DNA from 4 places in the Christensenella sp. MSJ-20 genome. Region 3 is predicted to be linked to each of the others. Evidence: riboswitches for the same ligand, from Rfam matches in the RefSeq annotation. Region 3 holds a riboswitch; each other region holds the start of a gene.
The links. Region 3 has a riboswitch for molybdenum cofactor ahead of KP626_RS07995 (class I SAM-dependent methyltransferase). Riboswitches for the same ligand answer to the same signal wherever they lie in the genome.
Positions count from the first base shown of each region.

Region 1 (7,514 bases), 790 kb from region 3:
CAATCCATACAATGTGGAAAGGGTCTCCTTCTGCAGCGTTTCCTTTGCCAATCCAACGCTGAGCAGCCCTTCCCGGTTTAAAATGGCCACTTTTCCGTCCAGGAGGATGGCGTGATCGGGATTATGGGTGGTCATGATAAGGGCAAAGCCCTTGTCAGCAAGCTTTTTGATCATCTGCATTACCCGATACTGGTTGCCATAGTCCAGGTGGGCGGTCGGCTCATCCAGCAGGATCAGCTGGGGCTGCTGGGCGATCACCCGGGCTATGGTCACCTGCTGCCGTTCTCCACCAGAGATCTCCGTATAGGCTTTGTTGCTTAAATGGCTGATTCCCATCCGTTCCAAAGCCTCGTCGGCAATACGGTAGTCCTCCTTTTTGGGCTTGGCAAAGGCGCCGATGTAGGGCGTCCGCCCCATAACGGTAAACTCTCTAACGGTATAGGCATAAGCCGGGGTGTGGATCTGGGGCACATACCCGATCACCTTGGCCACATCTCGCATATGCATTTCCGTCATGGGCTTGTTATGTAGGAGAATCTCTCCGCTCTGCGGCCGATACAGATTGGCAATGCAGTTCAATAGCGTGGATTTTCCCGCGCCGTTGGTCCCCAGGATGGACAGCACCTCCCCCTTGGACAGGCCAAAGCTGACATCGTGGAAGATAGTGCGGCTGTTATAGTAACGGTAACTCAAATTTTTTACTTCTAAAATCATCTTAAGTTCCTACTCTGCTTGATCAAAATCATGATAAAGAAAGGCGCTCCTATGATGCCCGTCAAAATGCCAATCCGAAGCTCCGCCGCCGTCAGGGTTCGGCATAAAAGATCGATGAGCACCATAAACGCCGCGCCCAGCAGGAGGGCGATGGGCAGCATCTTTTTATTGTCCGCTCCCACAATCATCCTGGAGGTATGGGGAATCACCAATCCTACCCAGCCGATGGTTCCCGAAAGGCATACGCAGCTGGCGGTGATCAGGGTGCTGCATAGGATAAAGATTCCATTGACCGCCTGAATGTTGATCCCAAGGGATCGGGCTTCATTCTCTCCCAAGGAAAGCACGTTGAGCCGATAGCGCATCAGGAGAATCGCCGCTACGGGAACAAGAATGGTCGGAAGCACGGGCAGCATGTCCGAAAAGGTCACGGTAGCAAAGGAACCCATGGTCCAGTAGGTGATCTCCGCCAGCTGGGTATCGGTATCCGCCACAAACTTGAGAATGCTCATCACCGAGGACATCAGGCTGCTTACCACGATCCCGGAAAGAATCAAAACGGTGGTGGATTGGTTTCGCATCAGCCTGGGGATCATCACGGTAATGGCCACCGCTAAAATACCTCCCATAAAGGCGCTGCCCTGAATTAAAACGCTCCCCCCTCCCAAAAGGATGGCGGCAGCGGCGCCCACGCAAGCGCCGGAGGACACCCCCAATAGGTCGGGCGAGCACATGGGATTTTTGAAGATGCTCTGGTAGGCCGCACCGGAAAGGGCCAGTGCAGATCCAACCAACATGGCCGCCACGGTCCGAGGCAGCCGAAATTCAAAGACCACCGCGCTTGCCATATCCGGCCAAGTTTGCTGGATGGGAAATAGCCGGGAAAGCAGAATCTTTATGGTATCAAAAAAACCGATGCCATAGCGCCCTATGGAAAGCGACGCCACAAAAACCAGCCCCAGAACCGCCGCCACACCCCAAATAACCACCCGGTACCGGCGCTCTGAGATATTAAGAGACTTTTTGTCAAGAGCCTCCCCGTTTTCGGGAAGGCTCTTAACACTTTTCACTTTCAATCGTTTCATTGCTTATTGAACAGGAATTTCAGCGGTACCATCGGGCTTCAAGCCGTCCAGCATATAGCCGGCCTCTTCCGCGGTCAGCTCTTTGCCGTTGTACTGCTTATAGAACTCGATGATGCGCTTCACCATATACTCCCGGTCAATACCGTTTTCTGCGGCAATCTCCGGCTGGATGGCCATCAGCGCGTATTCAATCTGCAGGTTGCTCTCCAGGCCAAAGCGATCCCAGTTAAAGCAAGCATAGGGATTGGTGTATACGCGGTTGTTCTTTACGGCCTTCAGATCCTTCCAGCCATCGGTGTTCTTGAGCTGGTCAACCAGCACATGCTGGTAGGCGCCGCCCACGATGATCACGTCGGGATCCAGCTGGAAGATCTGCTCCGCGGTCACCTCGGTAGAATCCAGATTCAGCGCTTTGGCGGCATAGATGCCCCCGTTGGACTCCACCCAATCCTGCATGATGGAGTTCTGGGCCATGGTGGTCACAAGGCTTTCTCCCTGGCCGGCGATGTAATAGACCACGGGTTTCTCATCCTCGGGGATATCCTTGGTAAGCTCCCGGGATTTCGCCAGCTTGGTCTCCACCTCTTCGCACCAGGTCGCCAGCTTTTTCTCATAGTCTCCGCCCAATACCTTGCCCAGAATGGTGTAGGCTTCAATCATACTCTCATAGTCGCTGAAGTTGATATTGATGGCGGGTATGCCGGCCTTGCGGATCTGCTCGGCAAACCCATCCTTGGCCGTGCTGGGATGGATGATAACCAAGTCAGGCTCCAGGTTGATGAGCTCCTCCACAGAGGGGGTGGTGCCGCCCAGAGCGGGGATGTTTACGGATTCCGGATAGAAGTACTGGGTCCAGGCGCTCATAGTGCCGGTGCTGTTAACGGCAAGGCCCTTTACCAGATCGCCAGCGCCCATCACAAAGAACGAGGAAGTTCCGGCGGGCCACAGGTTGATGATGCTCTTAACCTCACCCTCGATGGTCACGGAATCCCCGCTCATGTCGGTTACCGTAACGGAACGGTCATCCGGGGTCTCGTTGCTGTTGGTCTGTGCGCTGCCGCACCCTGCAAACAGGGTAAGGGCCAGGCACATGGTCAGGAACAGTGCAAGAGTTCTTTTCATGATTCTCCTCCTCATCGTAAAAAAATCCGCCCTTCTGTTAAGAAAGACGGATGCTTTATCATTGCATGTAGGTTTGAAAGCGGAGCTCAAGCCCATCACAGCGCAAACACCATCTTCTTTTCATACTGGAAGGCTGCTTCGTTTCCAAAGAAACCCTTTGCCTTTAAGGCCGGCCAACACCCCATAGAACCCCTTAGGCGTGATGGCTCGAAGATAAGACGCTTATTCACTTGTTTATTGGACTTAATTCGTGTGTATTCTTATATATTCTCCAATAATTGTCAAGTTTTTGCAGGATGCTTTTTTTGCTTTTTATCACAGGCTGGGTGCATGCGGTTTTGGTGTAAGTCAACAAAAAATCGTTTAAAAGTCCCACATAGAGCCAATCGAAAGGCATGATCAACTTACAAAAAACATGAAATATACGAATAGCGCAGGCCAGCTTTGAAAAAAGGCTTTCAACAAACATGGCTTTCAGAATACAAAAAAGTTCGCAAACCACCTATGGGTTTGCAAATTTTTTCAGCGCCTGGCTGCTGACAGAATTTTACGATATGGAGATTCTCTAACGGATACAAAAATACCGCAATCCACCCAAGTAAATTGCGGTATTGGATGCGGCAACCTGCCGCTGGCGTACCCGAAAGGATTCGAACCTTCGGCCTTTAGAGTCGGAGATCAACGCTCATCAGTTTTTAAGACACCCCCAAAATGCTGAAAATGCCCTTAAATAAAGGCTTTTGGCCATTTTCTTGGGATTCCATTATTTCTATAAAAGACGGCTTTTTCCACTGTTTTTTGGTGAGATTGTAGTCAAAATTGTAGTCAAATTTGACTACAATTTTTTGTTTCGCCAGTCTGTCAACAATATATTTAGAGCAACGCCTATTTTTAAACGTTCCAAGTAGAATTTAATTTTTTCATCATTGGTTTTCATATAATTGAACCTATTGATTCGACCAATATATTTTTCTGGCAAGTCTTGATTTCCTTCTATAAATGATTCAAAGGCTAGTTTTTCTTCCTCCGAGTAATAAATAAGAATCACCTCTTTAAGACGCTCAAACGCAGAGTGTTCATCACCATTTTGTGGCTCATATAGAAAAGATAATATCTTATAAAGTTTACTACCAAGAATATAGTATTCATAACTATATTTCGGACATATCTCATACCCCTTATGACAGACAAATCCCTGATCAGGTATTGGTATCCTCAGTCGGCCAGAATCCAAAATAATCAACCCATAAGATTCTAATATTATATTTTGATATTTGATATTTAAAACTTCAAATGATGTCTGTGAGTTTACCATTGCGTATGAATAATACATTGGTTCATCTCTAGCTTCATCGTTTTTACTTTGTATTTGAATAGTATACTCAGGGCGGTAAATATTATAAAAACCCTCGTTTTGTTCTATCCATTCAAACTTATTATTCATACGATCATAGATAAATTCCAATGGTGGCTTAGTGAGTCCAAATCGCTTGCGCCACAAATCCTCTATCTCTCCAATATCCGCATTTCCATTATCAGGAGTATTTTTATCGCCCACACGTGTATAAATGCATCCGCCCCGCATTGTGCCATAATTCTTTTTTAAATATATAGGCGTGCGTTCTACATTAAAAATAATCAGCACATCTAGCACTTGTCCATCTAACACAATAGTCTTTACTTCTATTTTGGGTGAGACATCACCCGCAAACGTAAGATTAGAAATTGCATCAAGTATCTCAGCTTGTTTGATCCGCTTCTTTTGCATCCCTAAAATCTGTAAAGAATCAGAAATGCCAAAAATAATATAACAATTTTCATCGTGAACTGTATTGGCAAAACAAATTATATCTTTTAGAAGGTCAACCATATTGTCATGCCATTCCAGTTTGAAATCCCAGCAATCGCCCTCTTTGCCCGTTTTAAGAAAATAGCGTACTATTTCTTCAGTTGAATAATATTGAAACCTTGATATTAGAATACACCCCCTATTTATTTTTTGTGCGATAATTGTATTATAATGAGTAACATAATTCTAAATCTATAAAAACTATGATACAGTAAATTTGATAATTAATCTCTAAAAACATAAGGATCGGTGCTATGACTCTTAAAGAACAAGCCAAAGAATTTGAAAGAAATTTTACGGAGATTATTGAAAGATCGGTAAGGGATTTGTCATCAATATTTGACGATCTATATTTCAAAAGAGATGGGCGTAATATTCTGGATACTATTAAAAAAGCCGAATCTTTATTATACAAAGAATACAATATCCCAACACAAATTCAGATCCACTATGACATTGCAACTGCGTATGACGAACTATCTTTACTAGAAGAAGAAATCAAAGAACAATATTTTGAAAAAGAACTCTATCATTTCAGATATGCGTTAGATTTATATGAAACTCACTATGATGATACCGATAATAACCCAGAAGCAAAGGTCGCACAATATATTGCAATGCGTTCGTATACTAATTTAGGAAATGCATATAACAAACTAGGGCGATATATCATTGCATCAGATTGTTTTCAAAATGCTTTGCTTATTAGCAATGATTTCGCAATGGCAAGTCTTAATTATTCAATTTTATTATTTCGATTTGCACCAATTCAGCTTAAAAAATATGAACAAAACTATTTTTATCACGCTTGTTATCATTATTTTAAACAAGCAGAAAAATGCAAAATAAATATAGAGAACAAGGAATTTCTAAAGATACTACAAAATCTCATTTCTTCATTTGATTCCACATATATCGAGAATTATTTGAGTAAACCTCTAAACCTGCCTCCTTTCCAATCGAGTAATCAAAAAGAAGCAGATTATCGAAACTATTTACTTCTATTTCGTCTTTTTCTCAACCCATGCTTAGATATAATAACAAGTCCATGCTTTGCAGTCGATAGTGTTAATCTTCCTTTTAAAGAACCCTATAACAATAAAGAAAAAGAGTTTATTGGTTTATTTAACCAGATTAAACAAGAGTATAATTGGGCCAGGTTACTATGGTATAAAATTTCTACTGAGGAAGAATACAAACACTATTCTGAGTCGAATTTGGATTTAATTGATACAGCAGATTTCTCTGATTATTCTTTAAAGGATAGTATGTTAAGAACAGCCTTTAAATCAGCTTACTCTTTGTTTGATAGGATTGGTTTTTTTATTAACGAGTATTTTCAAGTAGGGCTTACTGGTACAAAAATTAGTTTCAAAAATGTATGGAAAACTGAACTTATCAATGGAAAAGGAAGATCTTATTTTATTGTTCCACATCCTATTCTCAAAGTACATCCAAACAATCCTTTAGTTCAGGCAATGTATTGGCTCCAAAAAGATTTTTTTGAAAAAGATTCCATTACCACTGCACCTCAAGCAGAGCCAATCTTTAAAATGAGAAATGATATGGAGCACAACTGCTTGCGCACAGCATATCAATTAAATAAAAATATTTCTTTTACAAAGTATACCACAGAAGCTAAAATTGAGGATAATACGTTTCGACTTTTAAAACTAGCACGAGAATTAATCATATATCTTTGTCTTGCAGTCAAGTTTAATGAAGAAAAGAATGAATATACTAAAGATTAAATAAACTAAAACATTTTTTAAAAGGCGCCAATGGCGCCTTTTTCATTTTCCAAACCTATGGAGGTGAAGCAATGCCGAAAGTCATCACAATCACCAATGAGAAAGGAGGGGTTGCAAAGACCACAACCACCATAAACCTGGGCGTAGGACTAGCCCGCCATCGAAAAAAGGTTTTGCTGGTGGATTGCAACATGCAGTCGGATTTAACATCCTGTTTTTTAGGGGAGGATGAGATCCAATCCACCCTGGCCGACGCCATGATCCAAACCATGGACGGATCGCCCATTGAAAAACTTGATTTCATCCATCCTACTAAAGAAGGGGTAGACGTTATCCCCGCAGAAAAAGCCCTAATCGGTGTTGAAAGCCATTTGGTAACAGCCTTAAGCCGAGAAAGCATATTACGCCGGTTTCTGGAACAGGTTCAAGAGGGATACGATTATGTGCTTCTGGATTGTCCAGCCGGACTATCCCAAATCGTCATCAATGCAATGGTAGCATCCGATGGGGTGATTATCCCAACAGAACCAGGGACGGACAGCTTTTCCGGGGTTTATGGAGCGGTAGAAAATGTCCGCAAGATCAAAAACCTGTTAAATCCTTCCCTTGACGTAACCGGGATTCTCATTACCAAAGCGGATCTGAGGACCAATCTTCACCGACGGTTTGCCCTGCAAATCAAGGAGATGTTTGGCCCATCCGTTCCTGTTTTTCGGCAGATCATACCAGATCGCATCGCCGTGGGTAACAGCAAGGAAAGCCGCAAAAGCATCTTTGCCTATGACGCAAGGAGTGATGCCGCCATAGCCTACGACAATTTAACAAAGGAGGTGCTGTCACTGGATGCCCCAATCAAAAAGCAAAGCCGCACTCGATAGCCTGTTTCAACCAGCGTCCCATCCTCCAATCGGAGAACAACGGATCCCATTGGAGCTGATTGACCCGAACCCCAATTTATTCGAGCCCATTGACGAGAACAGTCCTGAAGTCATC
Region 1 covers NZ_CP076563.1:771,077-778,590, forward strand. Annotated here, with positions in the region: gene KP626_RS03950 (ABC transporter ATP-binding protein) at 1-693, opposite strand, end outside; gene KP626_RS03955 (FecCD family ABC transporter permease) at 711-1,784, opposite strand; gene KP626_RS03960 (ABC transporter substrate-binding protein) at 1,803-2,921, opposite strand; molybdenum cofactor riboswitch at 3,019-3,146, opposite strand; gene KP626_RS03965 (helix-turn-helix domain-containing protein) at 3,757-4,791, opposite strand; gene KP626_RS03970 (LA2681 family HEPN domain-containing protein) at 5,025-6,521, shown strand; gene KP626_RS03975 (ParA family protein) at 6,593-7,399, shown strand; gene KP626_RS03980 (ParB/RepB/Spo0J family partition protein) at 7,365-7,514, shown strand, end outside.
Region 1: linked by a shared signal. The riboswitch ahead of KP626_RS03960 (ABC transporter substrate-binding protein) and the one ahead of KP626_RS07995 (class I SAM-dependent methyltransferase) in region 3 are both predicted to bind molybdenum cofactor.

Region 2 (7,514 bases), 360 kb from region 3:
CCTCCCCTTCAAAATTTGCTGAATGGAGAATTCGCTGTCCTCAGTGATGGTCGAGGTATTCCAGCCCTCTTGGCGGATTAAATCGGAACGGAACATAAATCCGGTGCCGCTGGCCAAACAGGACAGCCCTGCGTTATCCCGAGCCCGAAGATAGAACCGGGATAGACACCAGAAGTAGATGGCATAGCTGCCCGATACCCAGGTATCCCCCGGGTTTTTGATATCCCGATAGCCCTGGGCCATGTCTTGTCCGCAGCACAGCTGCCGGTTCATGGCCGCCAGGTAGTTTGGATCCACCAGGTTATCGGCGTCAAAGATACAAAAGGCGTCGTAGTCGTCGGGCCGCTGGGCCAGGATGATGTCAAAAATCCACTTCAGCGCAAAGCCCTTGCCCTTATGGGCTTCGTCAAACCGCTCATAGACGATGGCGCCAGCATCACGGGAGGTCTGGGCGGTGGCGTCGGTGCAGTTGTCCGCCACCACATACACGTCAAAGCATTCCCGAGGATAGTTTTGCCGCATCAGGCTGGCGATCAAATGGCCAATGACGTTTTCCTCGTTTCGGGCCGAGATGATCACCGCAAACCGATGATTGCGGTCCACCTGGTTCTGCCGCTTGGGCCGGTCCTTCAGACAGAATAGCGCGATTACCAACTGGTATAACAGGATCAGCATGGTGATCACATTGATGGTATTGATCACGCCACGCAAAGCCGTTAAAAAGGACATCTCTGTTTTTGCCTCTCTTTCGCTTGTGCGGCCCGGCTCATCCGCCGAAGCCGCTCATGGCTCCCCGCCCAGTCCAGGCGGAGAGGATCGTTTGGCTTATTTGAATTACTACATATCTTAACACAAACCATATGAATTTGCATCCGTCCGTTTCTGGGCATTCTTTCTTGGATTGGACGCAAAAACCAAGGGATTGTTTCCTTTTGCACCGTTTTCTTCCCATTCCATGGTTCCATCTCATTATATACGAGTGGTCGCCACAACATCTAAAGGAACCCTTAAGTTTTCCTAAAGGATCCTATCTGCCGCAGCCCGCCCCCCATGATTCAGACCTTTGGTATGGTTCTCCTGCTAGACCCAGCTCGCTTTTCAACAAAAAAAGAACGGCATGGAATCCATGCCGTTCTCTTGTTTGCAAAAGCCTCTCGCCGGTCCGTTACCGGGCCAGCTCCAGGATCTCCCGGCACTCCTTCTCATAAAGGGGCATCAGGGAGCCGATATGGTCATCGCCCTGGCTGATGGGAGCCATCTTGGCGATGTGATCAAACTTGTCGGTGGGCAGGCCAGCCTCGGCGAAGGAGGTGGGCAGACCCATGCGGCGGAAGAAATCGGTGGTCAGGCGGATGCCCTCCTGAGCAACCCAATCGGGATTGCTGGGATCGTTCTCCACGCCAAACACCTCCACAGCGTACCGGACGAACCGGGGCAGATTGTGCTTATACACATACTTCATCCAGGCAGGACACATGATGGTCAGGGTAGCGCCGTGAGCGGTATCGTAAAGAGCGCTGATCTCATGGCCGATGTAGTGATGCGCCCAATCCTGCTCGCGGCCCAGGCCCTGGGAGTTGTCCGCGCCTACGCAGCCGGACCACATGATTTCCGCGCGATACATGTAGTTGGTGGGCTCCTCCAGCACTTTGGGACCATACACCAGGATGTTCCGCATGCCGGCCTCGGCCAAACGGTCCATAATACCGAAATCGGTATCGGGGGTAAAATATTTCTCCATGATATGGGAGTACATATCCACCACGCCACAGGCGGTCAGATAGGGAGGCAGGGTGTAGGAAAGCTCCGGGTTCATGAAGGAAACCCTGCTCCGGGTGCTGCCGTTGGGGTTTCCATAGGGCCGCTTCTCCAGGGTTTCGTCATTGGTGATCACGCCGCCGCCGCTTACCTCGGTGCCGGTAGCGGGATAGGTCAGAAGGCAGCCGATCATAAGGGCCTGCACCTTCATGGCGTCCTCCATGCTGACGGTGTGCGCATAGAAGTCCCACACGTCGCCGTCATAGGCGGTGCCCAGGGCGATGGCCTTGGCGGAATCGGTGGCGCTGCCGCCGCCGATGGCCAGAATAAAGTCCACACCCTCCTTGCGGCACAGCTCGATGCCTTCGCGGACCTTGCTCAGCCGGGGATTGGGCCGTACGCCGCCCAATTCCACATAGGCAAGGCCAGCATCGGTGAGGTACCCCTTTACGGCCTCCAGCAGCCCGCTGTCATACAGGAATTGACCGCTGTCATGGTGGATCAAAACCTTGGTGGCGCCCAAAGCTTTCAGCTCGGTGCCCACCTGCTTTTCAGCATCCTTGCCGAAGATGAACTTCGTTCCGATCTGCTGTACAAAATTCTGCAACATCTGTTTTCACTCCTATGGCATATTTCTATTTTCCGCTAGTCTTCCACCAGCGAAAGCTATAGATACAAAAGAAAACGGCGGGAGTTCTCCTCCCGCCGGGTAAAACAAAATCCACCGCGCCGCCGCGGCCGAAATTCGTTCCTTTCCAAAGCGGGAGGCGGGGGCGTTTCCTACCCCACCCATCGGTTGGTTCCCCCTAGGCGTCAGGCCCTTAGACGAATCAACTCGGAATCGAACTGTCCCTATTGTGATATCGTTCACATGCTTTTTGTATTTCCTATTATAAAAGGCGCCTCCATCCTCGTCAAAGAAAATTTATGCTACTTATGTAGTCTTTCAAAATTGGAATACTCTTCCCTTTTAAAAAAGATAGGGCCGTCTTGCGACGGCCCTACCCTATCCAATTCTTGCGAAAAAGGGAGGGGAATCTCAATTTCGCAGAGAGAGATAGCATGGTGTATCCTTCCCCCCAAACAAACAAAAAAGCGGGGATTCCCGCTTTTAGATTGCATCACAAACAAGGGCGATCAGCCGCCGGTGTTCATTCCTTTCCAAATGCGGGAGGCCAAGGCGTTTCCACCCAAACCCATTGGCCCGGCTCCCCTAGAAACCATCCGTAGGGAGAGGGACTCGGAATGTGGGGATCACTCCCCATCCTATGGTATCCATGGATACATTTTCTACATTATAAATGGCACACGCCGTTTTTGTCAACCTGAGGGGAGATCCGCTTCCCCTGAAATTTCGCCCGCTGGGCTAGATGCCCCAGGGAAAGCCAGAAAAACGCCTCTGCGAAGGACATGGTAAACAGCATGGCGGATTCCATGAAGAAGAAGGTGGCCATAGCGCCGATCACGCTCACCACAAAGGTGTTATGATCATAGGCGGGCCGGTCCTTTCGGCAGGCAAAGGTGCATTGGTAGGCTTTGATCACCGAGTAAACCGCAAACAGTATCATAGGGATCAATCCCAAAAGCCCCATGCTCACCAAAACATCCAGGTAGGCGTTGTGTACCCGCCCGCCCTCGATGCCCTGCAGCGAGTCCTCCGGCTGGCCCTGGCGCTCCGCCGTATCCAAAACCGAGCGGATCAAATCCCCGGGAGAGGTCCCCAGAATGGGATTCTCCTTAAAGGTATCCCAGCCAGTGGCGATCATGTTCAGCCGGATATTGCTGGACGCCTCCTCATTGCTGCGTTCCAGGGGATGAGGCGTAAACCAGTTGTCGGTATCCCCATAATTGGGGGAATCGGGATCATAGTCGGGATAGCGCAGGGAGAAGATGGCCTTGTTCAGCTCATAAACGCCTCGGTTGATCCCCTCGGCCAAGAAATTGCTGCCCACCACGATGACCGCCACCGTCACAAGGGCGATGGCCACCTTTAGAACACGGTTCCACACGGGATTTTGCAGCAGCTTTCCGTTGGCGATCTGCATCCCAATGTAGATCACAAAGAAGGCCACAAAGCAACAGTAGGCGGAACGTGAGTTCCCGATGATCATCACAACCGTCTGTACCACCATCTGCGCGATACAGAGGGCCTTGATGCGCCAGGGACGGCGTTTCCAGCCCCACAGAAAGTATACGGTGCAGAACAATCCCCCATTGGCCACCAGGCCGGAAAGAATCGGGTTCAGGTAGATACCGGCATACCGGTCGGGATAGTTGATGATACAGATGTTGGAAAAATACATCAAAAGGGAAATGCTGCTCATCACACAGCTATACACCATGATGATTTTCAGGCATCCCTCAAAATCCTTCTTCTCTTTTGCCGAATCCTGGGGCTCCAAATAATAGACCACAAGAAAGGTCACCGCCGCCAGGGCGATGGCCTGTGCATTTTTCATCCAGCCGTTGGGCAGATTCACCAGGGAGGACATGCAGAGCGCCCCAAAGAAGACCGCCAGCATCCAGAGTCCCTTTTGACGCAGATCAAATTGCCGGTGCAAAAAACCCTGGAGCATCAGATAGGCGCCCCATAGGGTCAGCGTCACGGAGGTAATGGTGCTGATCCTCCCCCAGCTATAAAAATAAAAGGTGATAAACAGCGCGTTGAGTAGATAGCATTTTTTGAATAGGCCAATGTCGTTCAGGGCCGCTTTCCATCCAGCGATCGTCATCATAGCCGCCTTCGTCCCTCCGCCGGCGTCCGGCGGCAGGTAATTTCCCCGGAACCGGCCCGGGGCCATACCATGCCAGTATGCTTCCTAATAGTACCATAAATTCCCCGTTAAGACATCCCGCGGATTCTTAAGATTCCCATAAGATTTCCCTAACAATGGACATTTCCCGGGGCATATGGCCTCTTTCGCCTAAAGATCGGCGATTTTCGCCCGATACAGCTTGAGGAAGAGCAGCAGGCTGGCGATGAGGGAAACCCCCTCCGCAATGGGATAAGCCCACCAAACCCAGCTCAGCCCGATCTTGGAAAACAGATACGCCACCGGCAGGATGATCACCACCTGCCGCAGCATGGAGATGTATAGGCTGTATTTTCCGTTTCCCACCCCCTGGAAGAAGGTGGACACCATAATGCCTAGGGCAGCGGGCACAAAGCACAGGCTGATGGTACGCAGGGCCGGGATGCCGATCTCCAGCATCTCGGGGGTGGCGCTGAAGATCATCAGCAGCTCCCGGGGGAAAATCCAGAAGATCAACAGCCCCAGGAACATGATCCCCAAGGCCAATAATCCGCCAATCTTCAGAGCGGATAGCAGCCGTTCCTTTTTCCTGGCCCCAAAGTTATAGCCCATGATGGGCATAACTCCGTTGTTCAAGCCGAATACCGGCATAAACACAAAGGACTGGAGCTTCTGGTACACCCCCATCACCGATACCGCGGCCTGGCTGAAGCCGATTAGGATGCCGTTGATGGCCATCAGGAGAAAGGATCCCACCGATTGCATGACGATGGACGGCGCGCCCACCACATAGATCTGCTTGATGATCTCCCACTGGGGCCGGAAGCCCCGAAGCTGGATGGATACCTCATGATCCTTGGTCAATACAATGTATAGCGAGAAGATACAGGCGATGATCTGTCCCAGCACCGTGGCAATGGCAGCCCCCGCCACCCCCAGCTTGGGGAAGCCAAGGAGGCCGAAGATCAGGATTGGATCCAGAATGATATTGATCACCGCGCCCATGAGCTGAAAGATCATGGGGTAGATCATGTTGCCCGTGGCCTGGAGCATTCGCTCGCAAATGATCTGGACAAACACCCCCATGGAGAACACCATTACGATCTGGGTATAGGCGATACCCAAGCCCATAACCTGCTCCGTGGGATGGAAGAGGGCAAAGAAGGGCCGGACGGCAACCAATCCAAGGACGGCAAATACCGCCCAGGTCACCACCGCCAGAAAGAGTCCATGGGTGGCGGCGGAGTCCGCAGCCTCCCGATTCTTCTCCCCCAGCCGCCGGCTGATAAGGGAGTTGATGCCCACACCGGTGCCTACGCCAAAAGCGATCAACAGAAACTGCACCGGGCTGGCTAGGGACACCGCCGCCAATGCGTCCTCCCCGATTTTCGCCACGAAGATGCTGTCCACGATGTTGTACATGGACTGGATCAGCATGGAAAAAATCGCGGGCAGCGACATGGATATGATGAGCCGGAAGACGGGATTGGTCCCCATCTTATTCTCTTTGATCTGTTCCATCTGCCTCACTCCTTCGATGGCCCGGGGCATGGAACTCCGCCCCAGGGCAAATAAAAAGAAGACCCAGCGCTAAGGCGCAGGCGTTCTTGGATTTGTCTCTATTCCAATGAAAGGCATTTTTCAGCAGGGTGACAAAAGAATAGCGCTCCTATTATAGACGGGAACTCCATTGTATGACAAGCCCCAATTTCAAGGCCCCCCATCCTCGTTTCCACAGCACAGCCGGCGTAACTCCCCATAAAAAAAAGAGAACCGGAAAACCCGGTTCTCTTTTTTTTATGGGGAGTTAGCCCAGAATATCCTTGAGCATCTGATCCAGCTTGGCGTTGACTTCCTCGGTGGTATACATGGTCAGACATTCCTCGATGCCCTTCTTCACCTCAGCATAGTTGGCCTTGCGGATCATGTTCTTCACAGCGGGGATGGAGCCAGCGCTCATGCTGAACTCATCCAGGCCCAGGCCCAGCAGCACCAGGGCGCCCTTCTCATCGCCGGCGGTCTCACCGCAGACACCGGACCACTTGCCAGCGCCATGGGAGGCGTCGATGACCATCTTCATGGCCCGAATGACGGCGGGATGCAGGGGCTGATACAGGTCAGCAATCATCTCGTTGCCCCGGTCCACAGCCAGCACATACTGGGTCAAATCGTTGGTGCCGATGCTGAAGAACTCCACGATCTCCGCCAGCAGATGGGCGTTGAGCGCGGCAGCAGGGGTTTCCACCATGATACCGATGGAGAGGTTCTCGTCAAACTCCACACCCTCGGCCCGAAGCTCGGCTTTGCACTCCTCGATGATCTCCTTCATCTTGTAGATCTCCTCAGCGGAAATCACCATGGGGAACATCACATGAAGCTTGCCGTACACGCCAGCCCGGAGCAGAGCCCGCATCTGGGGCTTGATGATGTCCAGCCGGTCAAAATACATGCGGATGGCGCGCCATCCCAGGAAGGGGTTCATCTCCGGGGGGAACTGGATGCTCTCGGCCGCCTTGTCACCGCCGATATCCAGGGTGCGGATGACCACGGGCTTGCCGTCCATGCCGGCAACCACCGATTTATAGGCCTCAAACTGCTCCTCCTCGGAGGGGAGATCGGGGCGGTTCATATACAGGAACTCGGTGCGGAACAAACCGCAGCCCTCGGCGCCGTTCTCCAGCGCGCCCTTGACGTCGTTGGGAGAGGCGATGTTGGCCACAACCTCCACATGGTGTCCGTCCAGGGTCTCGGCGGGCATGAACTTGATCTTATCCAGCTCCCGCTTCCGCTCCATAAAGGCTTCGTACTTCCCGTCGTAAACCTTCTTCTGATCCTCGGTGGGGTTCACGATCACATCGCAGTCGATGGCGTCCAGCACCACCAGATCCCCGTGGTTCACCCGGCTGGTGATGTCCCCGGTGCCCACGATGGCGGGAATACCGATGATCCGGGCAAGGATCGAGGTATGAGAGGTCCGGCCGCCAATATCGGTAGCAAAACCCT
Region 2 covers NZ_CP076563.1:47,019-54,532, reverse strand. Annotated here, with positions in the region: gene KP626_RS00225 (glycosyltransferase family 2 protein) at 1-729, opposite strand, end outside; gene KP626_RS00220 (iron-containing alcohol dehydrogenase) at 1,166-2,368, opposite strand; molybdenum cofactor riboswitch at 2,507-2,599, opposite strand; molybdenum cofactor riboswitch at 2,897-3,016, opposite strand; gene KP626_RS00215 (O-antigen ligase family protein) at 3,054-4,493, opposite strand; gene KP626_RS00210 (MATE family efflux transporter) at 4,683-6,032, opposite strand; gene ptsP (phosphoenolpyruvate--protein phosphotransferase) at 6,319-7,514, opposite strand, start outside.
Region 2: linked by a shared signal. The riboswitch ahead of KP626_RS00220 (iron-containing alcohol dehydrogenase) and the one ahead of KP626_RS07995 (class I SAM-dependent methyltransferase) in region 3 are both predicted to bind molybdenum cofactor.

Region 3 (7,514 bases):
GGCCGACAGGCCGTCGAAGGTTTCAAAGTCCATGGCCAGGCGGCAATCGGGAGAGGTTCCGGCAATGACCGACAAGAAGTAACGGGCCTGCCGCTGGGCCTCGGCTACGGTGGTGGCGGTGACGTTGTGGTAGAATCCTACCTTCAGGCCGGCGGCTTTGGCCCCCTCGTAGTTGCGCCGAAAGTAGGGATCTTGGTTGGTTCCATAGCTGGAACGGATATATACCACCTGGATGCCGCTGTCCCGAACCTGGTTGAAGTCGATGGCTCCCTGCCATTTGCTGACGTCGATCCCCTGATAGATGGTGGAATCGGAGGGCGGGAAGGCCAGGGCGGAAACGGTGGTCAAGCAGATACATAAAACCGCCAGGATGATGGCGGATAATTTTTTGAGTTTGTGTTTCATGGCTTCCTCCATGTTGGATTGGACCTTGGGTCCATTTCATACTATGAAAAAGCACCTTATGGGGTGAGCCATGGTTTGGTGCCGCCTAAAATAACGGCTGTTTCCTGCGCTTACGCCGACGCTGTAAACGCTTATACTTTGGATTCGTCAAGGGCTAAAAGAAAAACAGCGCCCACGGGGGCGCTGTTTGATCCGTGGCTGCGGGCTATCCCTGCAGTTCTTTTTCGATGCACAGAAGCCGGTTGTACTTTGCCACCCGGTCGGAGCGGCAGGGAGCGCCGGTTTTCATCTGTCCCGCGCCGGTGGCCACCGCCAAATCGGCGATGAAGGGGTCCTCGGTTTCCCCGGAGCGATGAGAGATCACCCGGCCGAATCCGGCATCCTGGGCCATCTGAATGGCGCTGAGGGTCTCCGTGAGGGTGCCGATCTGGTTGGGTTTCACCAGGATGGCGTTGGCAGCCCCTTCCCGGATGCCCCGGCCTAGGCGCTGCGTGTTGGTGACAAAGAGATCGTCCCCCACCAGCTGTACCCGGTCTCCAAGGGACTGGGTCAGGGCTGTCCAGCCTGCCCAGTCCTCCTCTCCCAAGCCGTCTTCGATGGAAGCGATGGGATAGCGGCGGCAAAGGGCCTCCCAATAGGCGATCAGCTCCTGGGCGGTATGGAAGGCGCCCCGCTTGGGAAGTCGATAGCCGGCGCCGTCCTGCCATTCGCTGGCGGCGGCATCCAGGGCTAGCTTCACCTGATCTCCGGGGCGATAGCCCGCCGCCTCGATGGCCAGAAGGATGATGTCGATGGCCGCCTCGTCGGAGGGCAGGTTGGGGGCAAATCCGCCCTCGTCGCCCACGCCGGAGGAAAGCCCCTTTTGGGCCAATAGCCTGCCCAGGGCGTGGTAGATTTCGCTGCACCACCGAAGGCCATCGGCAAAGCAGGAGGCGCCCGATGGCAGGATCATAAATTCCTGGATGTCCACGTTGTTCTGGGCGTGGGCTCCGCCGTTGAGAATGTTCATCATAGGCAGGGGGAGTTTATCTCCAAAAACGCCCCCAAGATACCGGTAGAGAGGCAGACGCAGGGCGTCCGCCGCTGCCCGGGCTACGGCTAGGGATACCGCCAGGATGCCATTGGCGCCCAGGCGGGATTTGTTGTCGGTGCCGTCCAGTTGGATCAGGGTTTGGTCGATGGACCGCTGGCAAAAGGGGTCCAGGCCTATAAGGGCGTTTGCGATGGGGCCATTGACGCCGTCCACCGCGCTTAAAACCCCCTTACCCCCGTATCTATTGGGATGCTTATCCCGCAGCTCATGGGCCTCGAAGGCCCCGGTGGAGGCACCCGAGGGGGCCATGGCCCAGCCCTGGCTGCCATCGGTGAGCCATACCTCCGCCCGGACGGTAGGGTTCCCTCGGGAATCCAGTACCTCCAGGCCTTGGATGCGTTCGATTTTAGGTGTGCGCATGGGTTTCTCCTTCCTTATATCAATTTCCACTTAAAGAGCAGGACGCCGGCGATCATCAGGCCCAGCCCCACATACTTGCTCCAGCCAAAGGCCACTTTCTCGGCGCCCATGAGCCCGAAGGCGTCGATAAGGGCCGCCACGAAAAGCTGGGCGATCAGGATCACGGAAATGGCGATGGTGGGGCTCAGGTTTTTGATGCCCACCATCACGGTGATGGTGATCACCAGGCCCAGCGCGCCGCCCAAAAGGTATAGCTTGTTGACGCTGCCTAGCTCCTTCCAGTTGCCGTTTCCCAGCACCAACATTGCGATGATGGACAGGACAAAGGCGGTGCCCTGGACGAAAGCGTTGGATTCATACAGCCCGATGCCCTCGCTGAGCCGGGTGTTCATAACACCTTGAATGCTCATGGCGGCTCCGGCTATGATGCTCATGATTACTCCTAACATGGAATCACCTCGGGTTTAGTATGGCTTTGATCCCCGCCTTCATACCAAAAATTGTGAAAATGCCCAAAACGCGAAAAGCCCCCATGACCGGGGCTTTTCATGGAAAACAGTTATTGCTCGCTGCGGTGCCCATCGTGGGTAGCGAAAAAGGAAAAACAGATCAGGGCAGCGATGCCCACGAGGGTATAGATGATCCGGCTGACGATGGCCGCCTGACCGCCGAAAATCCATGCCACAACGTCGAACTGAAAAATTCCGATTGCGCCCCAGTTCAGACCGCCGATGATCAGCAGGGCGAGGGCAAGTTTATTGAACATTGTGATTTCACTCCTTGATATAAAATGTGGTGCTGAAGATTCCGTTTACATTGTTTGCAGATGCCGCCATCCATATGCTGGGGAGTAAAGGAAAACAAAATGTTTTTTTCCAGTTTTAAGGGATGAGTTGCCCTGACCCTATGCAAAACGCTTTTACCATGGCATACTATCAATCGTAAGGCTGAAAGGAGCGGATCGAATGGAATCCATGGTGGTGTTTTACGCCTGTGATGATTTGACGGAAACCACGGCGTTTTACCGGGATCTACTGGGGTTGCCCGTTTGGCTTGACCAGCCCGGCTGCCGCATCTTTGACACAGGATACGGATACCTTGGCTTTGTGGAGCGGGAACGGACGGTGGAAGCATATCAATGCATCTCTTTTAATCTTAAGGATCGGGCGGCTGTGGATGCTCAGTACCAGCGGCTAAAGGATGTGCTTTCCTGCACGCAGCCTCAGCTTCACCAGCGTTTTCCCGTCTATTCCTTCTTCGTAAAGGATCCCAACGGCTACACGGTGGAATTTCAAAAAATTACTCAACCATAGAGACCCTGTATTGAGAATACCCTTGGCTGGATATCCTTTATCCAGCTTTTTTTGTTGACCCTTGACAACATATGGGTGGTTTGGGTTACACTGGGAAAGCAAAACTATACAACATAAGGAGGAATTTTAGCTTGTATAATTTCACCTATGACATCGGGACGGTAGTGCATTTTGGCAAGGGCCAGATTGAAAAGCTCCCAGAGGCTGTTTTGCAGTATGGCAAAAAAGCCCTGCTCTGCTACGGGGGAGGAAGCATCAAGAAAAACGGCATCTATGACGCCGTCACCCAAGGCTTTTCCCAGGCGGGCATCCAGTGGGTGGAGCTTTCCGGCATCGATCCCAACCCTCGGGTTACCTCGGTGGCCGAGGGAGCAAAGCTTTGCCGGGATAACGACGTAGAGGTGGTGGTGGCCGTAGGCGGCGGCAGCACCATCGACTGCGCCAAAGCCATCGCCTGCGCGACCTTCTACCAGGGAGACCCTTGGGATCTCATTACCCAGAAAGCGCCCATTACCAAGGCATTGCCGGTGCTGTCGGTGCTGACCCTGTCTGCTACCGGTTCCGAAATGGATTGCGGCGGGGTGATCAGCAATCTTGAGACCAACGATAAGATCGGCTTTGGGGCTCCCATACTGCGGCCCAAGGTATCCATTTTGGACCCCGAATACACCTTTAGCGTATCCAAGTACCAGACCGCAGCCGGCACAGCCGATATCATCTCCCACATTCTAGAGGTATACTTTAGCAGGGAGACCGATTTCTATCTCAATGACCGGCTGTGTGAAGCCCTTTTGAAAACCGCCATGCACTTTGGAAGGATCGCGGTGGAGGAGCCCCAGAACTATGTGGCCCGGGCCAACCTCATGTGGACTTCCTCCCTGGCCATCAACGATCTCATCAGCTATGGCAAGGGCTGTGCCTGGTCCTGCCATCCCATGGAGCATGAGCTATCCGCCTTCTTTGACATTACCCATGGCGTGGGACTGGCTATTCTGACGCCAGCCTGGATGGAGTACATTCTTTCAGACGTCACCGTGGACAAGTTTGTGGAGTATGGTGTTAACGTGTTTGACCTCCGCTCCGAAGGAAAAGACCGGTACGATGTTGCTCGGGAAGCGATCGATGCTACTCGCCAGGTGTTTGTGGAGATGGGTATTCCTACAAGGCTGTCGGAAGTGGGCATTGCCCGGGAGTCCCTTTCGGCCATGGCCCAGAAGGTGGATCTTCCCGACGCCTATGTTCCCCTGGGCCCCAGCGACGTGCTGAAGATCTATGAGATGTGCTTCTAAACGTAAAAAACAGCGGCGAGAGCCGCTGTTTTTTGATAGAAGCAGAATATTATAATCCGTACACTTTGCTTTGATCGGTCTCCCACCACATAACAAAGGAGCGGGTCTCCCGGCGGAAGGTAACGCTGCCGTCGGAATTCTGGGTGAGGAACCGGTCCAGATTGGCCCGGTATACGTCCATTTTGCCAGGGGCCACGGTGCCCAAGCTGACCATCTCGGCATAGGCCTCCTCTCGGCAGCTAAAATCCCGAGTGAAGCCATCGGTGAGGATACGGACGTTGGGGTCGTAGCCCATATCGTAGACCATGTTATAGGTGACGTTATAGCCAACCCGCCGGTCCATGGGGAAGGGACCGCGCCGTTCCTCCTCCTCGGAGCAGCCTACAAAGATATCATGAAGGATGTTGGGAATGCTGGGGGCATTGGCCCAGGCCATGATCACCGCGATGCGCCGGGCAAAGCTGCTGAGCTTGCGCAGGTTCTGAAGTCCTACCGAGCGGGACGCGATGACGATGTCATGCTGCTCCAGATCCCGTCCTAGTTCAGCCGTCTCCCAGTCCAATAAACGGGGAGTGAGGTTGGTGACCCCAGCGTCCTTGGCGTTTTGGATGCAGTGATTCAGCATTCGTTGTGCGGAATCCACCGAGGTAACGCTCTTGGCCCGCTGGGCCATGGGAACGGAAATGCGCCCGGGGCCGCACCCCACATCCAAGACGGTGTCGGTGGGGCGGGTTTCAAAGGCATCCAAAAATCCCACGGTATAGCTCTTTTCCATGGCGGCCATTTGCTTGTACATATCGGCCGCCCGGTCCCACATGTTGCCCTCCTCTTTTTGTTGGGGCGGGGCCATGGGAGGCCGGTTTAAGCGCTGCAATTCCTGCCAGTTGATAAGCGGCTGTTTCATTGGTGCGATCCCCTTTCATAAAAAACTAAAAAACGTCCTCTCCATCCAAAAGATGAAGAGGACGTGAGTTGCCGGTCGCTGCATCCATCTTTTCGGGGCGGAAGGCCGGCTCTTTTCAAAACCGACCCTTTGGCCCAGCTCCATATGGCGACAGGCCACTTAGGGGAATGGGCTCGAAGGATAGAAACGATTTCTCAATGGTGCTTGTACAGTATCATAGGGATTCCGGGATGTCAATCCGTCCAGCCTTTTGAAAGGGATCGTTCCGGCTGAAGTGTAGCCGTCTGCCGCTGCTTTTCATATCCTGTAGTGTGACAATTGGAGGTGGTATGTGTGACCATGCAAGCCATTGTGATCGGCGTACAGAGAAACCGTCTGCTTGTGCTGGATCTGGAAACGCGGCAGCGGGTAATCGTCCACACCCCCCATGCCCATCGGTTCCGCCAGGGCAATGTGGTTCGGATCCGATACAACGGTGTTATGACAAGAAGCATCCCGCCGCAGATCACTGCGATCAGCATTTTTGCGCTCCCATGGGGCGGCCCTTGGTGCAACGCCAATACCTGCCGGTAGCGCCCTCCTCAGGCGGGAAACAGATCCTCTTGAACCATTGGAATTCCCTCGGAAGCCGTCGGCTTTCGGGGGTTTTTCATGTGGGCTACCAGAGGTTGGGCGTGATGACCCGCTCCGCCTCGGGAACTCCGTTGTCCACCAATAGATTGCGAAGGTTGGTCAAAATGCCGCAGTAGGTTTCAAAGAGAAGATGGGCAAAGCCCTGCCGGTCGTCCTTCTCCAGACAGGAGAAGATCCGTACGGCCAGTTCATTGGGGGCGTCCGGAAAAGGGCTGTTCCGCCGGTAGAGATAAATGCCCCCGTAGAAGATATGGTCGATCTTTTGCAGGATGACCTTGAGCGGGTAGAGGGGGACGTTGTCCACCACGTGGCTGGTGAGATCGGCCAGCGAGATGCCCTGTGGCTGCGAAAACGCCTTTTGCAGGGATTGCCGGGTTCCGTCAAAGGCCGACAGGGCGATTGGGCGAACGATCAGGGCCATAAACTGAAGGGCGTTGAGGTGCAGCAACAGCCTGGAATGATTTGTATTTTTGATGCTGGCGGATAGATCCAAGGTTAGAACTTGGGTCCCCCGGCCGTTTTGCGTTTTAACAAATCCAAGGTTGTTTAGAATGGAGAGCGCCCTGCGGACGGTATGGACCGATACCCCGTATTCCTCTGCTAGAGCCCGCTCCGACGGCAGATAGGAGCGGTAAGCGTATGTGCCAAAATTGATCCTTTCCGCCAGATCCCGAGCAATTCGCTGATAGTGCTGATGGATGCCATAGCTGGTGTTCCACGAGAAATAGCGGCGGGGGTCCATGGGCTCCTGGGGGTACTGAACGGCAAGGTGCTGCATGCAGCACGCAACGGAATTGGCGATGGAATGATAATGCGCCCGAAAGCTGTTTTGAATGGCATAGGTGTTGCCGCTTCTCACCGCGTCCAGGATACGGTTAAATTCTTCCTTTTCCTTCTCCTGGGGAAAGAGTCCGGTTTCGGTAAGATATTCCGTTAAGAAGGAGGTTTCCCCATGTAGTTCTAAAGCGGAATGCACATCGCAGAAAAAGGGGTTTCCAGAGGATTTCAGAATATCATGAAAAAAGCGGGCGGGGATTTTCCAGCCGTTGGAGGTTAGGTTGGGGCGCCTTGCCCACCTAAGGATGTCGTCGTAATGATCCAGGTTGATGATATCGGTAAACTGGCAACTAAAGGTGAGGAGATCGGGCATTAGCGCCTCCATGGATCGATAGATCTCTAAGATAGCATCTCTTTGACCGGCGATTGTTTGTAGCGCCGTATGCTTTTGCTCTCTAAACGGAACTCTATAGACAACCACCGCCCTCTTTCGCTCCTCGGTGTGAATAAGCCCTTCCTCCCGAAGCCGCATTAAAACGGTTTTGATGGTTCGGATTCCCACTCCGTAGAGCTGGTAAAGCTGCCGTGCAGAGGGCAGTTTGCTGCCATATTCCCGCTGCCCCGATAGAATTTGACGTCGCAAATTCTCGTAGACGAAGGCAAATCGGGTTTGTTTTCTTTCCAAGCTTACACCTCAAGTCGCATATTTTTTGGACCTATATGCTAATGTGCCCAAATTC
Region 3 covers NZ_CP076563.1:1,564,371-1,571,884, forward strand. Annotated here, with positions in the region: gene KP626_RS07965 (LysM peptidoglycan-binding domain-containing protein) at 1-405, opposite strand, end outside; gene eno (phosphopyruvate hydratase) at 611-1,858, opposite strand; gene KP626_RS07975 (DMT family transporter) at 1,873-2,307, opposite strand; gene KP626_RS07980 (DUF378 domain-containing protein) at 2,418-2,624, opposite strand; gene KP626_RS07985 (VOC family protein) at 2,824-3,171, shown strand; gene KP626_RS07990 (iron-containing alcohol dehydrogenase) at 3,303-4,460, shown strand; gene KP626_RS07995 (class I SAM-dependent methyltransferase) at 4,510-5,364, opposite strand; molybdenum cofactor riboswitch at 5,435-5,555, opposite strand; gene KP626_RS08000 (hypothetical protein) at 5,698-5,937, shown strand; gene KP626_RS08005 (GntR family transcriptional regulator) at 6,023-7,459, opposite strand.

Region 4 (7,514 bases), 920 kb from region 3:
TCCGCCCCCATGTCGGTGATCAAATAGGGCAGCATGGTATAGCTGCACATAAAGGGCATCCATACGATGATGGCGCAGGCAAAATAGGTCATGATGTAATACTTTTTAAAAACCCGGCCCACCTGGAGCTTCTGCTTGGGCTCATCGCGCTTGGGCGCAGCGGCAGGAGCGGCCGTCGCCTCGGTCTGGCCAATCCGACGGCACAAAAGCAGCACGGGAATGGCGCAGATGGGCAGAAAATAGAAGATGTACTGGGGCGCGATCCAGGCCACCACTAAAGAGGATATCAGAGAAAAGAAGGCATATCCTAGGGAACCGTACTTCCGGGCATGGGCATAAACAATGCGCGGCTCCGCTTCCTGGACCTCCATCAGCCAGCTGTCCATCAAAGACCCCACCGGCAGGCGGCTCCAAGCGTCTACAAACAGGAGAAACACCATCAGGGGAATCCCCGCGATTTTGATGGAAGCCGAGATGGGAATGATGAGCCAAAAGATGGCGGTGATGGTAAAGGCCACGGTAAAGGTCTTGCGCACCGACCCAATCTTATCGGCGATCATCCCCGCGATGGGAGGCGCGATCATGCCGATGCAGGCCAAGGCGCTCTGGATGCTGCCCACCGTAACGCTGTCCATTCCGCTGTTCTTGAGGATCATGGCGATGTAGCTGCTCCCGATCATGGACCCCATGTAAAGGAATTCAACCAGGTTCAGCCTGCGCTGTGTAACTTTGTACTCCACGGAATCAACTCCCTGTAAAAAATAAGTATGGAAAGGCAGCCAAACGGCTCCTTCGTCATCTGCGGACACAAAACACAGTAAACCGGCGAAACCACAAAAAAGCGGCGCTGCCGCTCTCTCTACAAATCCCCTCCCAATTTCATCACGATTAACACTCTATCCCATTACGGCGGCAAAGTAAATACATCATTTGACGTTTTTTCACGGCATTTCTTTGTTTGAAAGACGGCTAAAGCTCATACCCTCCGGCCCAAATATAGATCCACGGTATCATAGATAGTAATGCTTTTGCCAAAAGCCTCGATGGCCTCCCGGATCTCCCGCAAAAGGCCAGTCCGTGCGTCCGCCTCCATGGAGCGGTGGTCGGAATAGGTGTTCAAAAGGGCGAGATAGGATGCCCCGTCCATCACCCGCGTTCTATGGTATAGCCGGTATTGGACCTCTGCAAACCCGTATTCCTCCAGTAAATCCCTGTATCGGCTGCAATCCGGCTCGGCAAACTCGCGGGGTGCCGCTGTTCCAGGCCGATAGCGCCGGTAAGCCCGTTGGATTTCCCGATGCAAGGGGTCCTCTGCCCGGCCCACAAAGGGATGATTCCAAAACAGCGCGATGGTTCCGCCTGGCCGCAGCAGACGATAGGCTTTGGGAAACCCCACCTCCGGCGGAACCCAATGAAACGCTGTGGCGGAATACAGCAAGTCATAGGTTTCCTGGGTATCAAAATCCTCAAAGGATACGCATTCCGCCTGAAAACCAGGCATGCCGGAAAATCGTTTTTGGCAATATGCTATCATACGATCCCCCAAATCCAGTCCGGTCACACGGCATCCTGTGGCTAGAATAGGCCCGGTAGCCTGGCCGGTGCCAATTCCCACCTCAAGGGCAGACCGCTCCCCTTCCAGGCCAGCGTATGCGATTAGATCGGAAAAAAGCGCCCCGGGATAATCCGGCCGGCTTCTGTGGTAGTTTTCCGGATCCTCATCAAATTTCATCCGCAGCTCTTCAGCCTCCTGATGGCCTTCTATCCCGCTTTTCACTTTCCTCTCCCTCTTCCTCTATTAGGATGCTTTTTCATCTTACCACAAAAAGACGGGCCGTGGGACTTGCCCCACGGCCCGTAGTGAATCCACCCTGCCCCGCTGCTTTTCTAAGCCGTTTTGCGGAGCCTCTTCCCCAGGACTTGGAACAGGATAAACAGGCCCACGGCACAGATGCCCACGGTACCCACCACAAGATACCCGGTACGTACACCGGCGGCGTCCCGCAGGATGCCGCACACGTTGTTGGCAATGATTCCCGCCACCCCCATAATGGCACCGTTAACGGTGACCACCGTGGAAGACAGCCCTTCCGGTGCCTTGGAGTGGATGTAGTTGATGACGGTGGAAATCATAAAAGCAAAGGCAACGCCGCTGGACAACATCAGGGCGATGACCACCCAAATACTATGGGCGGTGGACAGCAAAAAGGCCTCACAGGCATAATATCCAAATACCAGGCAAATCAAAACGCTGGGCTTTACCCGTTTCTGAACCTTGGGCACCAATAGGAAGCAAAAGAACTCCGCCCCAGCCTTGATGCCGGCCAATAGCCCCACCATGGACTTATCCCCCATAATATCGCCTACCAGGTATTGCAGCTGAATGCCAGAACCGCTGAAAGGCATCAGCATAAAAATAGCGCAGGCGAAATAGGTCATCAGGTCGTAGCTGTGGAACAGACGCCCCAGTTGCAATTTTTCCCCCTTGGCTTTTGAGGGAGCTGTTTTCCCCACCGCGGGGCCGGGATCCCCAATCCGGCTGGCTAGAAACAGAATGGGAATCAAAAACAGCGGCATCAACCAGAACACCGCGCCGGTGCCCAGCAAGGCCGCCAAAGGAGTGGATAGCGCCGCCATGGCGGCGTATCCCAAAGAACCGTATTTTCTGGTGTTGGAATAGTTAAAGGAAGGCTCGCTGTCCTGGATCTTCATCAGCCAGCTATCCATCAGGGATTCATGGGATGCCCGGAAGAAGGTGCCGGATAGCAGCAGAACCACCGTAAGGGGAAGGGTCCCCAGCTTTACGCCCACCGAAAGGGGGACAAAAAACCAAACGATGGACGCGCCGGTCAACGCGATACAAAAGGTTTTCCGTACGCCGATCTTATCTGCCAGCATGCCAAACAGCGGAGGCGTCAACATGGAAACCACGGAGATCCCGCTCATGGCGGCGCCCACAGCGGTGCCGTCCATTCCCGTCTCCCCCAGGATCACCGCGATAAACGAAAGGGAAACCATCCCCGCGTAGAACAGCAGTTCCTGGACGTTGATCAGCAGCAGCTTTTTCTTAAATTCCATCACAACAACCCCTTTAAAATGATTTAACGCCGGAGAACTGCGGCGCCCACAGATTGCAGTTCGGTGGAATCGTTCCCTAATATTCAGATAAAATCCCCTCTGGATAATCCAAGATTATCCTTTTTTCAGAGGGTTGACAATAGGCAAATATAGGAAACGGAGGGGAAATCCCCTCCGTTTCAATTTCAGAATCCTGTAACTACTCTAAAATCAAATCCCCAAAGCCCGAACGCTCGTGGAAGCCGGGCGTGGGGTTCCAGGTCCCTGCGTGGCGCAGGTCGCCCTGGGCGCACACCGTAAAGAAATTCCCCTTGATCCTGCTGCCAGAGCCCAAGCCGGTACAGCCGTATACCTGGTTCAAGATGGCAAATGGAATCTCATAGGTCAGCTCCCAATACTCCCCATTGTAATCCGCAGGATCCGCCACCGTGCTTTGGATATGGAACTCCTCCGGCAGGATATGCCACAAACGCCCCCGGGGCTTGATGTACCCAAAGCCCAGGAGCAGTGCCCCCAAGACGTTGGTTTCAAAATTCATGTAGTCCTCCCGAACATCGGGATAGGGGTTCAAGAAAAACTCCACGCAGCTGTTCTCCGATACGGGATCGTTGTAATTCCGCAGGGTACCCAGGATAGCGGGCTCCTCGGCATGGAATTTTACATAAAACCGTTCCCCATCATGGCACACCTTGGCATAGGCCTTGGGATAATATTCCTTCTCATTGGGGGAATAGTTGGTAATATCCGCCTGGGGGATATCCTCCCAGGGGACGTTCGCTCCAGCGGGAATCTTTTTGATAACATAGGTATTCACAAGCTCCACTCCCTTACGGTTTCATTCCGATTTTCACTGCCCTTATCCTATCACATTTTGGAGGAATCTTCCACAGGCTCCTGGGATACCACCACATACTGCCGGGGCAACTGGATACCCGCCCGGTCAAAGGCCAGTTTCACATCCCGGCGGATCTCACAAAGAGCAGTATAGCCCAAGGCTGGGCTTTCCGTCCAAATGGAGGCCCGAAGCTTCAGGGCGTTTCCATCGATATCCACCAGCCGGACCGGCACCTTGGGCTTGCCCTCGGCCAGTTCTTCCTCCGTCCGCTGATCCAGACAGAGGGGATGGCGCTCCGCGATGTCCCTTACGGTTTCCATGGCCAGCAGCAAATCGGATTGGCCCGATATGGCAATGTCAAAGAAGTTGCAGAATCGGTCCCCCACCACATCGGTGTTCTCGATGACCATCTTATCCAAAACGCTGTTGGGCACTACGATCAGGGAATTGTCAAAGGTTCTGAATTTGCTGTACAGGATGGTCACGCTCTCGGCAATGGCCGTTACCCCAATATCCCGCAGCTTCACCCGATCCCCTTCCGCAAAGGGCTTCGCGGTGGAGATCAAAAGCCCGCTGACGAAGTTGCTGAGGCTCTGCTGGGACGCAAGGCCAATAAAGACCGCCACCACGCCGGACCCGGCCAAAAGGGAGGTCAGGAATCCCCTAAGGGGCTTGATCTGGTATAGGATGCCCAGAAGGGCAAAGAGGATGATCAGCGTCCGAACGATGGACTGCAAAAAACGCAGGTTGGTGCGGCGGGATCCCATACGCTTTTGAATCCCCCGGAAAATCCGCCGGCTGATCCATAGACAGATCACCGCCAAGAGGGCGATGAGCAGGGTGTCGATCAATGCTTGCAGGGCGCCGCCCTCAAACCACCCATTGAGGGATTCCCAAAACTGTTCCATTTGTTTCACTCCATCAAAAAATGCCTCTGCCATAGTAGAGAGTATGCCAGTATAGTAACATGATTCCCCAAAAAAGGGAAAGGACCATGTCCACCATACACGGTCCTCGCATGCCCCTTACAACGGAATATAATATACGCAGATGCATATATCCAATCTCAGTACCGCGCCGAACAAAAAAGGCTTTACGATGTGTAAAGCCAATAAACCCCTACTTGGGTTTCTCGCACTCTTTTCCACACCGGGAGGCATAGGTGTTTCCCCCTATACCCTAACGACTTTTGGCCATAAACGCGAGGTTCTTAGGCGTTCAGTTCAGAGCAGTATTTAATTTGCTCTTATCATAGCATCCCCCTCGGTTTTTTGTCAACCAATCCCACGATATTTTCAGCAATCGATTTAATCAATACAAAAATTATCTAATTTTTGTATTTCCTTATCGCATAGGGCTTTTGCCCCATTGGATTATTTCAATGACGGAGATCCGTGTCCTCTTTCCAAATACCAGTCCTTGCTCAGAGATGCCGTCCTAATCAGCCCATGGCTTCTGAAAATCCCCAAGAAAATGCCGTCCATTTTAGAACCCAATATCAAGCGGTTCCGGTCTCTACAAAATAGACAGCAATGTAATATCATCGGCCGTATGAATGATCTGCCGAAACAGCACTGCACCTATCAGATATAAAAAAGAGCGTCCCACAGCATCCCGCCCGTGTTCGCAAAACGGCTGAACCAAACCATTGTGGAGTTTCTTTCATCCATACCCTAAAACGTCCATTTTAGCTTTTCACGAGGCGATTCCCCTGGATCGAAGTTTCTTCTCTCCGTGAAAACCTCAGACGCATCCATCACAATTCCAACTTCCTGCATCCCGGTCAATCCGCTCAAAAGAGCGTCTTTCATCCCAGAACAATATAGAGTCCCTCCATATTCTGGCATAGAGAATCCGACACGCGTAAGCCCCAGCCTATTCCGTTCAAATTAGAAAAAGAGGCCCGCATAAGCGGGCCTCCATGAAGCGAGCAAGCCTATAAGCCGAGTTCTGTCGTGAATGACCATCTATCTAGGCCCTGCGTCACCGCGGGGCTCAAGCAGTTACCCGGAGCGTGACGGGCCGCCACAATTGCTCCCTATCAACCTTGCACCGGATGGGGTTTACATAGCGGACAAGTCGCCAGGCCGCTGGTGAGCTCTTACCTCACCTTTCCACCCTTGCGTCCCAAACGGGATTCGCGGTATCTCTCTGTTGCACTTTCCTTGAAGTCGCCTTCACCGGACGTTATCCGGCATCCTGCCCTATGGTGCTCGGACTTTCCTCGAGCAAACGCTCGCGGTCATTCAGCCTACTCGCGTCATACCTATTCCATGAAGAGAATCCTGCCGCAGCTCTCGCACTCGATGATCCCCTCCCCCTCCTTGATCTTCCGAAGGGTCAAGCTGGGAATGGTCATATTGCAGCCGCTGCATCGATCCTCGTTGACCTTGGCCAACGGGTTCAGCCGGTTTTTCTTGATCTTCTTATACTCCGCCAAAAGCGCGGGATCGGTGATAAATTTCTCCTTTTCCGCCACAGCAGCCTGCAGGGCGTTAAGCTCTCCCTTGGCCTCGTCCAGTTCCTTGTCATGGAGGGCCTTGAGCGCGTCAAAATCGGTCTTGGCCTTCTGCATCTTCACATAGGCGTCCTTTAGGACCCCTTCCGCCCCATAGGCCAGCTTGCTGATGTCATTGAGCTCCTTATTCAGCCCGTTTAACTGTTTGCTGAGGGCGTCCATTTCCCTGGAAATCCGGCGAAGTTCCTCCAGATCCTCATCGTCCCCCAGGTCGGTGAGGTCCTGATCCAGCATGGCAAATTCCTCCATGGCCTTCCGAATATCCTCTTGAATAGAGGCGGCATTCCGCTGCCCCTTTAAGAGATCCTCCTCCAGCTGCTTTATCTTTTTCTGCTGCTCCAGCAGATAATTCCGCATGGCCAAAAGCTTCTTCCGGGTCTGGGACTCCCGAAGCTTCCGTTCAAAGCGGCTCAGATTGATGTCGGCTGCCTGGTATTCCCATAGCGCCTGATAAATTTCATTACCCATTCGCATCGCCTCCCAATATAGAAAGGAGCCTCCATAGGCTTTGCCTATACCGCTCCAGAATAAACATCTTTACTCACCTTAGAAATGTGTATTCGCACATTATATTGTAGCCTACCCAGCTCATTTTGTAAACGGCTGGCCATGGAATCCATAAACCATTTCTCGGTATCAAAGTGCCCCGCCTCCAGGATGGACAGGCCCATTCGCCCAAAGGTCAGAGCAGAATCATAGCTGGCCTCTCCAGTGATAACGGCCTGAGCTCCCGCCGCCAAGGCCGACGGAAAGGCGGTGCGGCCGCTGCCACAGGCCACCGCCAGCCGGCGGATGATCCCCTCCGGCTCTCCCGCATATTTGACGCAGGTGGCGTCCAACCGCTCCTTGGTATGCTGGGCAAGGACGGACAGCGTCATAGGAGGGATATCCCCCACCAGCCCGTATCCGTCTTCCATAAGCACCTGTGGATCCCGAAGGCCCATCCGGCAGGCCAGCTCCCAGCATAGCCCCCGGGGAGCCACGTCAAAGTTGGTATGCGCCGCGATGAGGGAAATTCCTCCTTCGATCAAACGCCGTAGGATGGCCCCATCCCCCTCCTGCTCCAGGATATGCTTTGTGGGG
Region 4 covers NZ_CP076563.1:608,098-615,611, forward strand. Annotated here, with positions in the region: gene KP626_RS03135 (MFS transporter) at 1-740, opposite strand, end outside; gene KP626_RS03140 (class I SAM-dependent methyltransferase) at 977-1,732, opposite strand; gene KP626_RS03145 (MFS transporter) at 1,888-3,078, opposite strand; gene KP626_RS03150 (carbohydrate-binding family 9-like protein) at 3,278-3,892, opposite strand; gene KP626_RS03155 (mechanosensitive ion channel family protein) at 3,943-4,821, opposite strand; molybdenum cofactor riboswitch at 5,035-5,154, opposite strand; RNA gene rnpB (RNase P RNA component class A) at 5,837-6,171, opposite strand; gene KP626_RS03165 (zinc ribbon domain-containing protein) at 6,180-6,899, opposite strand; gene KP626_RS03170 (Nif3-like dinuclear metal center hexameric protein) at 6,944-7,514, opposite strand, start outside.
Region 4: linked by a shared signal. The riboswitch ahead of KP626_RS03155 (mechanosensitive ion channel family protein) and the one ahead of KP626_RS07995 (class I SAM-dependent methyltransferase) in region 3 are both predicted to bind molybdenum cofactor.